4 regions of the Clostridium neuense genome follow, and region 1 is predicted to be linked to each of the others. Evidence: riboswitches for the same ligand, from Rfam matches in the RefSeq annotation. Region 1 holds a riboswitch; each other region holds the start of a gene.
What was found. A riboswitch is a leader RNA that binds a small molecule or an ion and turns the genes downstream of it on or off. The one in region 1 is predicted to bind thiamine pyrophosphate.

Region 1 (3,792 bases):
TCTAGTATTTTAATTTTTCTAGGTACCATATATAGAGGCAAAGATTTATTAAGGTCATTTTTTATCTTCATAACTATTTTAAACTCCTTTTCATTAAATTCTTTGCTTAGCGTAACGAAGGCTGCTATATAAGAAATTTTTTCTTCAATTTTAACTGGCAGAGCAACAGCGTTACTTATGTAATCTAATTTTCTTAGATTATTTTCAATATCTTCTAACTCAATTCTATATCCATTTAATTTGATCTGGAAATCTTTTCTTCCGCAGTAGTAAAACAAATTATCTTTCTTGTATGCCAGGTCACCAGTTTTATAACCTTGCTTAAGGCCAGTTTCAGTTTTAACCGTGAAAAAGTGCTTTTTGTTCATTTCTTCATTGTTATAGTATCCAATACTTACATTGTCACCGACTACATAAATTTCACCTTTTTTGTTATCTTTAATTTCTTTGCCAGTATCATCTACTAGCATTACTTTAGAATTAGTCATTCCATACCCTATTGGAATAGAATCCTCAGCATAAATCATATTCTTACTGATTTCCGCAGCTGTTATTAAAACAGTGGCTTCTGTTGGACCATATCCATTAATTATTGAGATATCTCCAAACTTTTCATAGAGAGTTGAAACTAATTTTTTTGATAGTATTTCACCAGCAAAAAACATCTTTTCTAGCTTTGGAAGTAAGTTTTTATTAAAACTATTATCAATAACGCACATTTCGGCAAATGAAGGTGTTGATATCCACATAGCTATTTTTGATATGCCTAAATTTTTAAATAAATCCTTAAAATTTGTAGTCATTTCTTTATCTATTACATATAAAGTTTTCTTAAGAAGAAGTCCAATGTATATGCTAATCACAGATACATCGAAAGAGTAAGATACTTGATTTAAAAATACACTCTCTTCTTCACTAGTTTTGCAATAAGGCATGAACCATTCAATAAATGTTTTTAAAGCTTTGTAGGTGATTTGAACACCTTTAGGTTTACCAGTACTTCCAGAGGTATAAATCATATAATAAACATCATTTTCTTTTACACGGTATGATTTGTCAGGCTCAATTCCGCTAAATTTAACAAAAATATCATTCAAGGTGTTTAAGGACAAAATCTCTCCATTAAAGTTATCAATATCAATATTTCCTATATTAATAAATAATGTGGGTTTAGAGCTTTCAATAATATCTTTTATTCTGTCCTTTGGAAAAGTAGTATCTATAGGAATATAAGCATGTCCAGATTTACTACAAGCTAAAAAAGAAATTAGCATTTCATGTTCTTTATGACCGTAAATAGCTATTGGTGATTTATCGTCCCCATATTCAGAGATTATGTATTTTGCAAGTGCATCTGAATATTTTTTTAGCTGACCATATGTTAAAGTAGAATTTTTGTATATTTCGAAGACATTTTCCCTATGTTCAATGCAGATTTGATCTATAGTATCAAGCAAATTCAAAAGAATCAGTCCTTTCTATTGAGATAATTATTAAACATAAATATTATATTCTAGTAAATAAATGTTTTCAATACAATTAAATTACTTAATAGTATTTAGATACAACAACGACACATATATTACATAAGTGTAACGTATGTGTATTGTTAAAGTTATGGCATATTTAGAAATGTATATGTTAGTTTACAAACGTGTTAAGTGATGGTAAAATGAGAAATGTAATTTGCTAGAGGTGCCTTAATGTAAAAGGCTGAGAGGAGAAATCCAACTCTTAGAACTTGATGTAGTTAGTACTACCGTAGGGAAGCAGAGCATTATTAGATTATGAATTTTTAAGCTTGCCCTTAATTTGGGTGAGCTTTTTTTAATGTGTCTGCATCCAAAAATAAAATTTAGATAAGGAGAAATGTTATGAATTATTTAACCCAAATGGATGCTGCAAGAAAAAGTATATTTACAGAGGAGATGAAAGTTGTCTCTGAAAAAGAACATATTGAAATTGAAAAATTGAGAAAGCTTATTGCAGAAGGAAAAGTTGTAATTCCAGCTAACAAAAATCACAATTCCTTAAGTGCAGAAGGTATTGGGGAAGGACTTAGAACTAAAATAAATGTAAACCTAGGAATATCTAAAGATTGTGCCAATGTGGATATGGAACTTGAAAAGGTTAAAACAGCACTTCAAATGAAGGCAGAAGCTATTATGGATTTAAGTTCTTATGGAAAGACAGAAGAGTTTAGGAAAAAGCTTATAGAAATGTCTCCTGCGATGATAGGAACGGTTCCTATATATGATGCAGTAGGTTTTTATGATAAGGAATTAAAGGATATAACTGCAGAAGAATTCTTAAGGGTAGTTGAAAAACAAGCTCAAGATGGTGTGGATTTTATGACTATTCATGCTGGAATAAATAGAGAAACTGCTGAAGTTTTTAAAAGAAATAACAGAGTTATGAATATAGTTTCAAGAGGTGGTTCACTTTTGTATGCCTGGATGGAACTTAACAATAAGGAAAATCCATTCTATGAGTATTTTGATAAAGTTCTTGAAATATGCGCTAAATATGATGTTACTATAAGTCTTGGAGATGCTTGCAGGCCCGGATGCATAAAAGACTCAACTGATCCAAGCCAGATTAAAGAACTTATTACTCTTGGAGAACTTACTAAAAGGGCATGGGAGCAAAATGTACAAGTTATGATTGAAGGACCTGGACATATGGCGCTTAATGAAATAAAATCAAATATGATTATAGAAAAGAGATTATGTCATGGAGCACCTTTCTATGTTCTTGGACCTATTGTTACGGATATAGCTCCAGGGTATGACCATATAACAAGTGCAATAGGAGGAGCAATTGCAGCTGCAAACGGGGCGGACTTTCTATGCTATGTTACTCCAGCAGAGCATTTGAGGCTTCCTAACTTAGATGATATGAAAGAAGGAATTATAGCCTCTAAAATAGCTGCTCATGCCGCTGATATTGCAAAGAATGTTCCTGGTGCAAGGGAGTGGGATAATAAAATGGCAGAGGCAAGACAAAAATTAGATTGGAAGGCTACGTTTGAACTCTCAATAGATCCAGAAAAGGCTATAGGATATAGAAAAGAATCAACACCAGAAAATCCAGATACCTGCACTATGTGTGGAAAAATGTGTGCGGTTAGGAATATGAATAAAGTTATGAGTGGAAAAAATGTAAACATACTTAGAGACGATGATTAGCATAAAAATTGCGAAGTAATAATGCTTCGTCGCGTTAAAAAAATTCTATAAATCTTGGTGTATATTTTAAAATAGTGCTTGCTTTGAGTTCAAGAAGGATAATGGGCAAAGCCCAAGCCTCGTATATGTTTATACTCTCTGAAAAGATGCTCAGACAATTGAAATATCTAAGTATTTTACGATTTTTTTGCCAAGATTTATTAGAATCTTTTTAAACTGTTCCTTCAGCATTGTTACTTCGCTCTCTCGGTAGTGCAAGGAAAAAATTCCTCCGTGCCTACGGAATTTTAGCATGAATCTTTGTAATCAATTAAACTTGTACAATATATTATTGACTTTTATTAGTGTATATGGTTCTTAGTGTGAAATTGATAATACCATTATGTATTAAAATTGTGATTTTTTAAGTAAACTATAATTTTAATAAAATTGTTTTTGGTTTATGAAATCTTTATGATAAAATTACTATTAAATGTAGAGAAATTTATAATACTTTTATCATGAGGTGTAGTTATGATGGATAAAGAAAAAATACTAGAAGAAGATTTGTACAAGCCTGTTCACGATTTCTTTGAAAAACAAGGGTATACAGTAAGGGCGGAGG
Region 2 (3,792 bases), on a different contig from region 1:
TCACTTCTCCATTTATATAATCCAAGAAGCGCTCCTGTTCCTATTGAATGAATCCCTGCCCTACATACTCTTTCCGGTGCATCAAGTCTAAATTTAAAATTCTTTTTAGGTCCACTCAAATGAACCTTATCGTATTTTTCTTCATTATAAGTTTCTTGATAAATTGTAAGACTATCTGCTCCTGCAGCAACAAGTTCCTTATATTCGTCAACTTCTAACGGGTATATTTCTATACATATAGAACTGAAATATTTCTTTAATATTTTTATAGCATCTCTTATATACGTTACTGGTGTATGAAACTTTGATTCTCCAGTTAAAACTATTATATTTCTCATGCCAGACTCATATATAGCTTTAGCTTCCTTTTCTATTTCTTCAAAAGTAAGCTGCTTTCTTGATATTTTATTTGTTACATTATAACCACAGTACGCACAGCCATTTACACAGTAATTTGCAATATACATTGGTGTATATAGTACTACTGTTTTTCCAAAATTCCTCAAGGATAATTTCCTCACCTTTTGAGCTAGAGGTTCTAGGTAACTTTCTGCTGCTGGAGATAAAAGTCTTAAAAAATCAATTTCGTCTACATTATCCTTGCACAGAATTTTTTCTATATCACTTTCCCTTGTCTTAGAAAAAAAATCTTCAAAATCAAATTCTTTATACTCCTGTAATTTTTCATAAAAACTCATTTTTACACTTCCTATCTTAAAAATCCAGTAAGTGGTGATGAAGCCTCAGCATATTCTCTTTCAGCACCAAGTTTCGCTGTATATGCTTTTCTTCCTGCTTCAACTGCAAGTGAAAATGCCTCTGCCATTAAAACAGGATTATCAGCTGTTGCTATAGCTGTATTTACAAGAACAGCATCAGCACCCATTTCCATAGCAAGTGCTGCATCTGATGGTTTACCTATTCCTGCATCAACAATTACAGGCACCTCATTTATTTCTTCTATTAAAATCTTTATCATTTCCTTAGTTCTAAGCCCTCTATTTGTTCCGATAGGCGCTCCAAGTGGCATTACCGCAGCTGCACCTGCACTAACGAGTCTTCTAGCATCCATTAAGTCCGGATTTATATATGGAAGTACAATAAAGCCTTCCTCTGCAAGTACTTCTGTTGCTTTTATAGTTTCATAATTATCTGGAAGTAAATATTTATTATCTGAGATAACTTCTATCTTAATCCAATTTCCACAGCCTACTGCTTTTGCAATTCTAGCAAGTCTTATTGCTTCTTCTGCGGTTCTAGCACCCGACGTATTTGGCAAAAGTATTAAATCTTTATTTACAAAATTAAGTATGTTATCATCTTCTGACGAAGTTTCATCTACCCTTCTAAGTGCAACAGTTATGACCTCCGCCTTTGATCTTTCCATTATCCTTGGAATTATTTCATTTGAGCTTAACTTACCTGTTCCAACGAAAAGTCTATTTTTAAGCTTAACTCCTCCTATGATAAGTTCCTCCATTTATAAACCCCTCCTATTTTTCATTCATTATTATTCTAAGCACTGCATTTGCCTCATGATTTGCCGCTATAGAAACTCTTGGTGACATAAGTCCGTTCCCTGGCTGTGCACCATTTTCTCTATCTCCAACTAAATAAAACCTATCATTTATTTTAGTTGTACATATTGTATTGCTGGAAAAATATCCAGCCATGCCTGAAGCTGCAACAATCTTTTTATCCTTCATTTTTGTAAGAACAGCATTTGTAAGTACTGCCTTTGAAACGGGATTATCGAAGGCTTCAATAATCATATCCACATCTTTAAAAATATCTACTACATTGCTTTCATCTATAAATGTATCTAAGGTTTCAACCTTTACAAAAGGATTGCACCAAGATATTATCTCTTTTAAGGCATCAGTTTTTTTCATACCTATGTGTTTCACAAAATACTGCTGTCTATTTAAATTACTTGGTTCAACTACATCAAAGTCAACTAATAAAAGCCTTCCAATACCTATTCTTGCGAGCGATACCGCTGCATTTGATCCAAGCCCTCCAAGCCCAGCTACACCAACAGAAACCTTCTTAATCTTTTCGTGAACCTTAGGTGTATGCCTTGCCACAAGCTGCGCTTCCATTTCTTCTTTACTTGGAAGCTCACCTTTTTTTATAAGTACAACCCTATCCCCATCCTTTAAATAAATGTTCTTTTTCATAATGAATCCATTATATACGACTACATCTGCATCTTTTTTTATTTCCTCTTTAATGCTAAAAAGTGTACTTTTGCTTGAGATTTCTTTTATTTTTCCATTGACATAAACTTTCAATTTAGCCGCCTCCAACGAATCTTATTACTTCTACTTTTGATGCTGTAAACAGCTTTTTCTGACTATACTCATTTCTATCTATTATCTCTAAATCTACTTCTACGACTACCTTATCCCTATCAACCTTAATTTCATTTAGCAATTCTGTAACAGTAATACCCTGTTTAAAATCCATTTTCTTTCCATTTACTATCATTAAGTCACCTCTTTGCTTTTGATAAATAAGATTTCTAGTAAAATCAAAAAGAGAGAAACAAAAACTGTTTCCCTCATAATCTACTATTTTTAATATCATAAATACACAAATTCTGCGCAGAACTTTATGTTAAATATGAACTAACTATTCCCTACGTTGGCATTATCCAAATCAGGTTATGAGGGTCTGGAATCACATTCCACTCTCAGCCTGTCAACAGGCTCCCCAGTTGCGATATTAAATTTTACATTTTTAATTTACCACATTAGGGAAAAAAATGCAACCAAATAGATTTGAAGTTTAAGTGTGATTCATCTTTATTACAAAATATTGTAATTTAAAACCAAATAGATTAATATTAATATATTGGTTGTTACTCGTCATAAATAAACCACTTCAACTATTGAAATTCATGTGCACCACAATTGCCATAAGATGGCATTGTGGTACAAATAACTTTCAAGTTTCAAGGTAGTTTATCTTTAAACACAGTTGATTAGATATATAATTTTAGATTACGTACTTTTCTCTAAAAATAAATTTTATATCTTTAAAAGCTATTTTTATTCGATAATTTATGGTTAAGGGAGGAAATAGTATGGTTAGTTTTGGTACAAAATCTGAAACACTTGAATATTTATCTACAGTTATTGTTAACGCTAAAATTATTCCTCAAATACGTTTAACAGTAAGTGAATGGATTAACAATAGCAAAAAAATAATTTCTTTAGTTAAAGAAAAAAATTGGATTGATCTTCCGCTAATAGTAAGGAGTAGCTCCATGTCTGAAGATAATTCAATCCATTCATTAGCTGGATGCTTTCTTTCAATTTCAAATGTTATTGGTGAAAATCAAATATGCGATGCAATTACAAAGGTTATAGATTCTTACAAGGGTTTAAATTTAAAGGATCAAGTTTTTATTCAGCCTATGCTAAAAAAAGTAAGAATGAGCGGTGTTGCTTTTAGCAAGGATCCTAATTCTTGTGGTGACTACATTGTTATAAACTATGATGATTATACCTACACTACAGATTCAGTAACCTCTGGTAAAACTAATAATTTAAAAACATTTTATTACTATAAACATTCAAAAACAGTTCCTAACATTGACAAAAATCTTCTTCGCGTTATAAATTTAATCAGTGAACTTGAAGCTTTATTTTCTACAGACTCCTTAGATATTGAATTTGCTTTTGATGATGCTTACGACTTATACCTTTTTCAAGTAAGACCACTTATTGTAAACTTAGCCAACGAAACTAACAAAAATAAAGAATTTATTTACGAATTAAGAAAGAA
Region 3 (3,792 bases), on a different contig from region 1:
CTATTGGCTTCAAAACCTTCTGTAGACTCAACTTTCATAACTCTTTTAGGTTGATAATAATTAAGTCCAATAAAATCATTTTTATCAGCTGAAGCTTTAAGTAAATCCAACTCTTCATTGGTCCAATCTGGAGTCCATCCGTGTTCCTTCAACTGATCAAGTACATATTCAGGATACTCACCCTTTAATATTGGATCATAAAACCAAAAAGTATCGTAATAATTTGCATGTTTTGCTGCAAAAATATTTTCTTCCTTATCATCAACACTAAAAGCAGGATTAAATACATGAGTTATTCCGATTTCACCATACTGCTTTAAACTCTTATATTTGCTTACAGCCTTAGCATGTGCTACAAAAACATTGTGTGTAGCTTGAAAATACTTTTTAGCATCATTAACAATGCCAGGTGGATGTGCCCCTGCTAAATAGCCATGACCACAAAAAACTATAGTTTCATTAAAGGTTATCCAATGCTTAACTCTATCTCCAAATGCCCTAAAACATACCTCAGCATATTTAGCAAAAGCATCTATAGTTTTTTTATTAGTCCAGCCTCCAGCTTCTTCTAAAGTCTGCGGCAAATCCCAATGATATAGTGTAACAAAAGGCACTATTCCATACTTTAAGCATTCATTAATTAAATTATTATAAAATTCAATTCCTTTTTCATTAACCTTGCCATCACCATCTGGTATTATTCTTGGCCAAGAAATAGAAAACCTATAAGATTCTAATCCCATTTCTGCCATTAATTTAACATCTTCTTTATACCTGTGATAATGATCTACAGCAACATCTCCATTTGTCCCTTCAAAAGTCTTTCCTGGTATCTTCGAGAATATATCCCAGTTACTAATGCCTTTCCCATCTTCATTCCAGGCACCTTCTACTTGATAGGATGCAGAGGCAGCTCCAAATAAGAAATCCTTTGGAAATTTCATCTTCTTTCCTCCTTTAATCAAATCAAAAATTCATTGGTATGAATTTATTATATACCTACCATTTTCTTGTGTAAAGTTTTTTAAGCACAAAAAAAATAGTTGAACAGGGGGACTATTCAACTATGTTAATCTTATTTTTATTTAATTATTTGTTTTACTATATTTATATATTATCAGATTATTGTTACAATTCTATGAAGATAATAAATACAATTTATTAAAAATAAAACGGAGTAACAATGCTTTATTACATAAAAAAAAATTCTATAAATCTACAGCATTGTTACTCCGTTTTCACAGTAATTTAATAAAATTTTTCCTTACATTTTTGCAGCTATGCAGTGTGATTTTTTACGGCTATAGAATACAATTGTTTTACTGGAAGCACTGCCATAATTACAACGCATATTGCACCTTCAACTGCTAAAAATACGCCATTTGATATAAGTGAATATAGAGCTGGCGATTGTCCTTTAGGCGCATAGCTTCCAAAGAATATAACTCCGGAAATAAAGTGAAATACAAAACGTCCGAAAACAGCAATTACAGTTGCAACAATTTTTTTATCTCTAAAGTATCCTGCAAGTCCAAGTGCCATAAATGGAAGTGGATAGTCAAACAATACTTGTACAGGTTGAAGGATATAAGGGTCCATTATAAGAGTAATAATTCCATATAAAAAACCTGTTAAAAAACCAACTTCTGGTCCATAGAAGATTGCCATTAAAAGAATTGGTATCATACTTCCTATAGTTACGCTTCCCCCCTGTGGAAGATGATATATTTTGAATATTTTAAGTACAGTTGCAAGAGCTAAAGCTATACCTATTTGGGCTATCATGTGAGTATTAAGCTTTACCTTTTTAACCTTTATAGCCACTACAACGAGTATAATTAAAGCAAGAAGAGCTGCAAGTGATGTTGGGTGTTTTAATATTTCTCCAATATTTTTTGAAAAAGACATAAAAAAAACCTCCTAAAATTCGTGCTTAGGAAGACCTTCTGAAAACAATTGTTATATAAACAAAATAATTGCTTCCCTACGCTGGTATTATCCAGATCAGGTATAAGGGTTTAAAGCACAGCTTTACATCTCAGCCCAAAGGCACCCCTAGCACTTTATTAATTCATGACTATTATACTCCATTTTATTTCCATTTTAAAGTAAAATCATTAATTATTATTATAGCTTAGCTCCATTAGACTCTATAACCCTCTTATACCAATAAAATGAGTCCTTAGGCATTCTCGATAAATCTCCGCTGCCATCATCATGCTTATTAACATATATAAGGCCATACCTCTTCTTAACTTCACCTGTAGAAGCACTTACAATATCTGTACATCCCCAGCAGGTATAACCAATAAGCTTAACACCATCAGAAATAGCTTCCTTCATTTGTTCAATATGCTTTCTCATATAATCAATTCTATAAGCATCATGAACTGCACCATCTTCTGATAATACATCTACAGCGCCTAGCCCGTTTTCCACAATCATTATCGGGAGTTCATATCGATCATAAATTTGATTTAATACATATCTTAAGCCAACAGCATCTATCTGCCAGCCCCAGTCCGAAGCTTCTAAATTTGGATTTTTAATATTTGCTGTGCCATTTCCGTCAGTTTTTTCTCCTGCTTTGACAATACTAACGCAAGCACTTGAATAATAGCTTATGCTTATAAAATCCACTGTACCCTGCTGCAAAATTTCATAATCTTCTCTGCCGACTGCTAATTTAATGTTGTTTTCCTCATAATATCTTTTTGCAAAGCCCGGATATTTTCCTCTAACATGCACATCTCCTGCTATGAAGTTGTGGAGCTGAGCATACTTCTGTGCAAATAAAATATCCTCTGGGTGACAGGTATATGGATACATATTATGATACGCCAGCATGCACCCCACCTTATTATTTGCATCAATTTCATGAGCCATTTTTACGGCAAGTGCACTGGCAACTAGCTGATGATGCATTGCCTGATATCTATTTAATTCAGTATTATCCTTTTCCTCCAGCATACCAGCACAAAAAACCGCACCAAATGGCTCTGTTAGCATATTAATTTCATTAAAAGTAAGCCAGTATTTTACTTTCCCTTTATATCTTTTAAAAAGAACCTCTGCAAACCTCAAGTAAAAATCTATAAGTTTTCTATTTTTCCAGCCACCATATTCAAGAGAAAGGTGCAGTGGATTTTCGTAATGAGAAATAGTTATTAATGGTTCAATACCTTTATCCAGTAACTCATCAATTACATTATCATAGAACTTTAAGCCTTCTTCATTGGGCACAAGTTCATCACCCTTTGGAAAAATTCTTGACCAAGAAATGGACATTCTATATACTTTAAACCCCATCTCTGAAAACATAGCAATATCTTCCTTCCAATGGTGATAAAAATCCGTTGCCTCGTGATTAGGGTAAAATTCATCCTCTAAAGGTTTAGGCGGTGTTAGCCGCCTTTTTTTATTTAAACTGCCGCCAGTTAGAATATCTGCAATGGATAAACCTCTTCCACCCTCATTATATCCGCCTTCGTATTGATTTGCAGCAGTTGCTCCTCCCCATAAAAAACCTTTGGGCATTGTATTTTCTTTCAAATTAACCCCTCCTAAACTATAGTTAAAAGCTTGTCGTTTACCTGCACCTTTTCTCTTTCCTTAACCATTGGAACTGATTTTATATAATCATTAGCATTAACTACTAAAATTGGTGTAATCAAGTTATAGCCTTCAGCCTCTATTTTTTCTTTATCAAACTCTATGAGCAAATCACCTTTTTTAACTAAGTCTCCATTTTGAACATGTGCTTTAAAATACTTGCCGTTCAATTTTACAGTT
Region 4 (3,792 bases), on a different contig from region 1:
TAGAGTAGAAGATGAGAAGGATGTTACTTTTATTAAAGATTATAATTTTAGGTATCTTATCATAAAGAATGATTTAGCTAAAAACATGAAAAATGATTTAATAACAAATATAAATAATTCAAAGATTATACTAGAGATAAATATTGAAAAAATTAATGATGATTTTTGGAGCGAAAATTATGAGGTCTTAAATAATTTTAATATAGCATGTATTAGAATTAATAATGTTGAAAAATATAACTTTAATAGTTGGAGCAAGTTTATAAAAAAGATAAAAAATGAATTTTCTGTGCTGATAGATTTTTGTCCTAAAAACCGATATTTTGCTGCAACAGGAATAGCCATAGAGTGTTGCTTAGATGGGGCCGATTTTATTACAACTGCATTTTACGGAGAAAAATATGGATTTGCAGCTTCAGAAGAAGTTATGCTTGCACTTAAGGTAATAAGAAATGGAGAAGTAATTGGTGACTCCAAATTACTATGTGAGATTAAAAAGGTGTATGAAAAGCTTGTAGATCAAGAGATTTTTCCAATGAAACCTGTACTTGGAGCGGATATCTTTAAATATGAATCTGGTATACATGTTGATGGAATAGAGAAGAATGCAAAAACTTATGAGCCATATAATCCATATGAAATAGGTTCAAAAAGGCAAATGTTTATTGGAAAGCACTCTGGAAAGAAAGCAGTTATTACTAAATTAAAGGAATTAAACATTAAATCTATAAATATTGATGTTGATGACCTTTTAAAAGAAATACGAAGTAAAAGTGTTAAATTAAGAAGAAATATTTTGGATGATGAGTTGATTAAATTGTATGAAAGCTCCATTGGTAAACATATAGAATGGGGGGGAAAATATGAGCATTAAAGTTGTTGATACAACATTAAGAGATGGTGAACAAAAAGCTGGTATAGCACTTGGAATAAATGAAAAGGTACAAATTGCGAAAATTCTTGATGATATGGGTATTTTTCAAATTGAAGCTGGTATAGCAGCTATGGGTGGGGATGAAAAAGAAAGTATAAGAAAAATAGTGAAATTGGGGCTTAAAAGCAAAATATCTTCCTGGAATAGAATGAATATTGAGGATATTAATGAATCTATGGACTGCTCTGTAGATATAATTCATATATCGGTTCCGGTATCTGATATACAAATTGAGGATAAGCTGAAAAAAAATAAGAGTTGGATTCTTGAAAATGTTGAAAAATGTGTTCAATATGCAGTAAGTAAAGGATATGAGGTAACTGTAGGATTGGAAGACGCTTCAAGAGCAGATATAAATTTTTTAATAGAAGTTTGTAGATTGATTTACAGTATTGGTGTTAAAAGAGTTAGATATGCGGATACTGTTGGTATTTTGTATCCAAGAAGGGTATTTCATCAAATAAACAAAATAAGAGAAGCTGTACCAATAGAAATAGAAGTTCATGCTCATAATGATTTTGGTATGGCAATAATAAATTCAATAGGAGCGTTAAAAGCTGGGGCTAAATATGTTGATTGTACTATTACTGGAATAGGTGAAAGAGCTGGTAATTGTGACTTTTTAGAGTTTGCAAAAACTATTTATGAGCTACTTGGTGAAAAAGTATATTTAAATGAGTTTAGTGATTTAAAGAATAAGGAAAATGTTATAAAGGGGATAATTGGATAAATAAATCTGATTAAGATTGTAATTTAAATAGTATATTTTTTATTTACAAATAGCAAAATTAATGTTAGCATATAGATAGTATTTATTTTTTAGTGCTGGGGGTGCCCTTTGTGGCTGAGAGAAGTTTTTAAAACTTTAACCCTTTGAACCTGATGCGGATAACACCGACGAAGGAAAGCTTAATTCACATGTAGAATGCATGAGCGCTATTTTAAAAGTAGCGCTCTTTATTTTTGCGTAAAATTAGAAGGGGTGCAATATGTTTGTTGATGCACATAATCACTTGGATTTTTTTAAGGATAAGGAAAAGTTAGAAAAAGCTCTTGACATTATTAAAGTAGATAACATAGTTACACTTGGATGTTCTATGGATATTCAGAGCTATAATTTTACTAAAAAGCTTAGTAAGGATAATAGAAATATAATACCTTGCTTTGGAATTCATCCTTGGGAAGCTCACAATAATTATAAAAATTTAGATTTGTTTGATGAATATATAAAAGAATGCAAAATTATTGGAGAAATAGGACTGGACTACTTTTGGATTAAAGAAAAAGAAAAGTATCCGCATATGAAGAGTGTTTTTGAATACTTTTTAAAAAAGGCTAGAAACTATAATAAAATTACAAATATACATACTAAAGGTGCAGAAGAGGAAATTCTTAACTATATAAAAAAGTATGGACTTAAAACACCTATAATACATTGGTATAGCGGAGATTTAGAAACTTTAAAAAAATTAATAGATTATGGCTGCTATTTTACTGTAAGTGTTGATATAGGATATTCAAAGCTTACACAGGAAATAGTTAAGCTTCTTCCACCTAATAGAATTTTGACAGAAACCGATGGACCAACTTCTTTAGAATGGGTAAATGGAAAGTATGGCTATCCAGATGAAGTGAAGAATATAGTAAATAAAATTTCAATCATAAAAAAATATAATTATGATGAAATTAAAAATAAAATTTTTAAAAATTTAAAAACCATATTAATGAAAGAGGGAATAGTAATATGAAAACAGTTAATGTTAGTTTACAAGTACTTCCAACAGTGCCAGAGGAGAGAATATATCCAGTAGTTGATAAGGTTATAGAATATATAAAATCAACTGGAGTTAAGCACATAGTTGGACCAATGGAAACTACTATGGAAGGTGACTTAGATGAACTTATGGAAATTGTAAAGAAAGCACAAACAATATGTGTTGAAGCAGGAGCCTCAAGAGTTGCATCTGTTGTAAAAATAGATTACAAACCTGAAGGGGTAACGATGGAGGAAAAAGTTGGCAAATATCAAAAATAAACTATATCCTATAATTACTTTGGTAGCTGCCTTGCTGCTTTGGCAAGTTATTGTAGATGTAAAAAATGTGCCAGCATATATAATTCCTTCACCCACAAGCATAGTTAAAACGCTTATAAGTGATTTTAAAGTTATAATGGATAATACAAAGGTAACAATATATGAATCAATTGTAGGTTTTGGTATATCAATAATTTTATCCTTTGTGCTAGCCGTACTTATGGATAGTTTTAAAATTGTTAGAAAATCACTCTATCCAATTTTAGTGATTTCTCAAACAATACCAACCATAGCAATTGCACCGCTGTTTATAATATGGTTTGGTTTTGGACCAATGCCTAAAATTATAGTTGTAATAATAACCTGCTTTTTCCCAATAGTAATAAGTCTTATAGATGGCTTTGAAAAAGTTGATAGAGATTATATTAATTTGTTTAGAACAATGAAAGCATCAAGGCTTCAAACCTTTTATCATTTAAAACTTCCATATGCCATGGTTAACTTGTTTTCTGGGCTTAAAATAGCTGCAACCTATATGGTAATGGCATCTGTTATAGGAGAGTGGCTTGGAGGAGACAGCGGCATAGGCGTTTATATGGTTAGAGCAAAAAGTGCCTATGCGCTTGATAAAGTTTTTGCAGCAATTATAGTTATAGTTTTAATAAGCATAATAATAATATACATTATAGATTTTATAAGCAAAAGATTAATACATTGGAAATAAGCGAAACTTAACTTATTCATTATGAAAAGACCGAATCTTAAGCAGTTTTTCATAATACATAAGTTAAAAGTTTCATTGATTTCACTATAAGGGAGAGAT

Region 2: another riboswitch for thiamine pyrophosphate. It lies ahead of thiS (sulfur carrier protein ThiS); the one in region 1 lies ahead of thiC (phosphomethylpyrimidine synthase ThiC).
Region 3: another riboswitch for thiamine pyrophosphate. It lies ahead of thiT (energy-coupled thiamine transporter ThiT); the one in region 1 lies ahead of thiC (phosphomethylpyrimidine synthase ThiC).
Region 4: another riboswitch for thiamine pyrophosphate. It lies ahead of ACJDT4_RS08295 (TatD family hydrolase); the one in region 1 lies ahead of thiC (phosphomethylpyrimidine synthase ThiC).

What each region holds. Positions count from the first base shown of each region.
Region 1 is NZ_JBJIAA010000003.1:1,090-4,881, forward strand. It holds gene dltA (D-alanine--poly(phosphoribitol) ligase subunit DltA) at 1-1,463, opposite strand, end outside; TPP riboswitch at 1,682-1,785, shown strand; gene thiC (phosphomethylpyrimidine synthase ThiC) at 1,875-3,188, shown strand; gene ACJDT4_RS03920 (DUF2161 domain-containing phosphodiesterase) at 3,702-3,792, shown strand, end outside.
Region 2 is NZ_JBJIAA010000006.1:238,048-241,839, forward strand. It holds gene thiH (2-iminoacetate synthase ThiH) at 1-698, opposite strand, end outside; gene ACJDT4_RS09095 (thiazole synthase) at 710-1,480, opposite strand; gene thiF (sulfur carrier protein ThiS adenylyltransferase ThiF) at 1,494-2,294, opposite strand; gene thiS (sulfur carrier protein ThiS) at 2,296-2,490, opposite strand; TPP riboswitch at 2,622-2,728, opposite strand; gene ACJDT4_RS09110 (PEP/pyruvate-binding domain-containing protein) at 3,089-3,792, shown strand, end outside.
Region 3 is NZ_JBJIAA010000018.1:18,524-22,315, forward strand. It holds gene ACJDT4_RS19010 (GH1 family beta-glucosidase) at 1-944, opposite strand, end outside; gene thiT (energy-coupled thiamine transporter ThiT) at 1,279-1,908, opposite strand; TPP riboswitch at 1,965-2,067, opposite strand; gene ACJDT4_RS19020 (glycoside hydrolase family 1 protein) at 2,128-3,537, opposite strand; gene ACJDT4_RS19025 (beta-glucoside-specific PTS transporter subunit IIABC) at 3,564-3,792, opposite strand, start outside.
Region 4 is NZ_JBJIAA010000006.1:76,474-80,265, reverse strand. It holds gene ACJDT4_RS08305 (homocitrate synthase/isopropylmalate synthase family protein) at 1-874, shown strand, start outside; gene ACJDT4_RS08300 (beta/alpha barrel domain-containing protein) at 864-1,664, shown strand; TPP riboswitch at 1,752-1,857, shown strand; gene ACJDT4_RS08295 (TatD family hydrolase) at 1,924-2,682, shown strand; gene ACJDT4_RS08290 (thiamine-binding protein) at 2,679-2,969, shown strand; gene ACJDT4_RS08285 (ABC transporter permease) at 2,950-3,693, shown strand.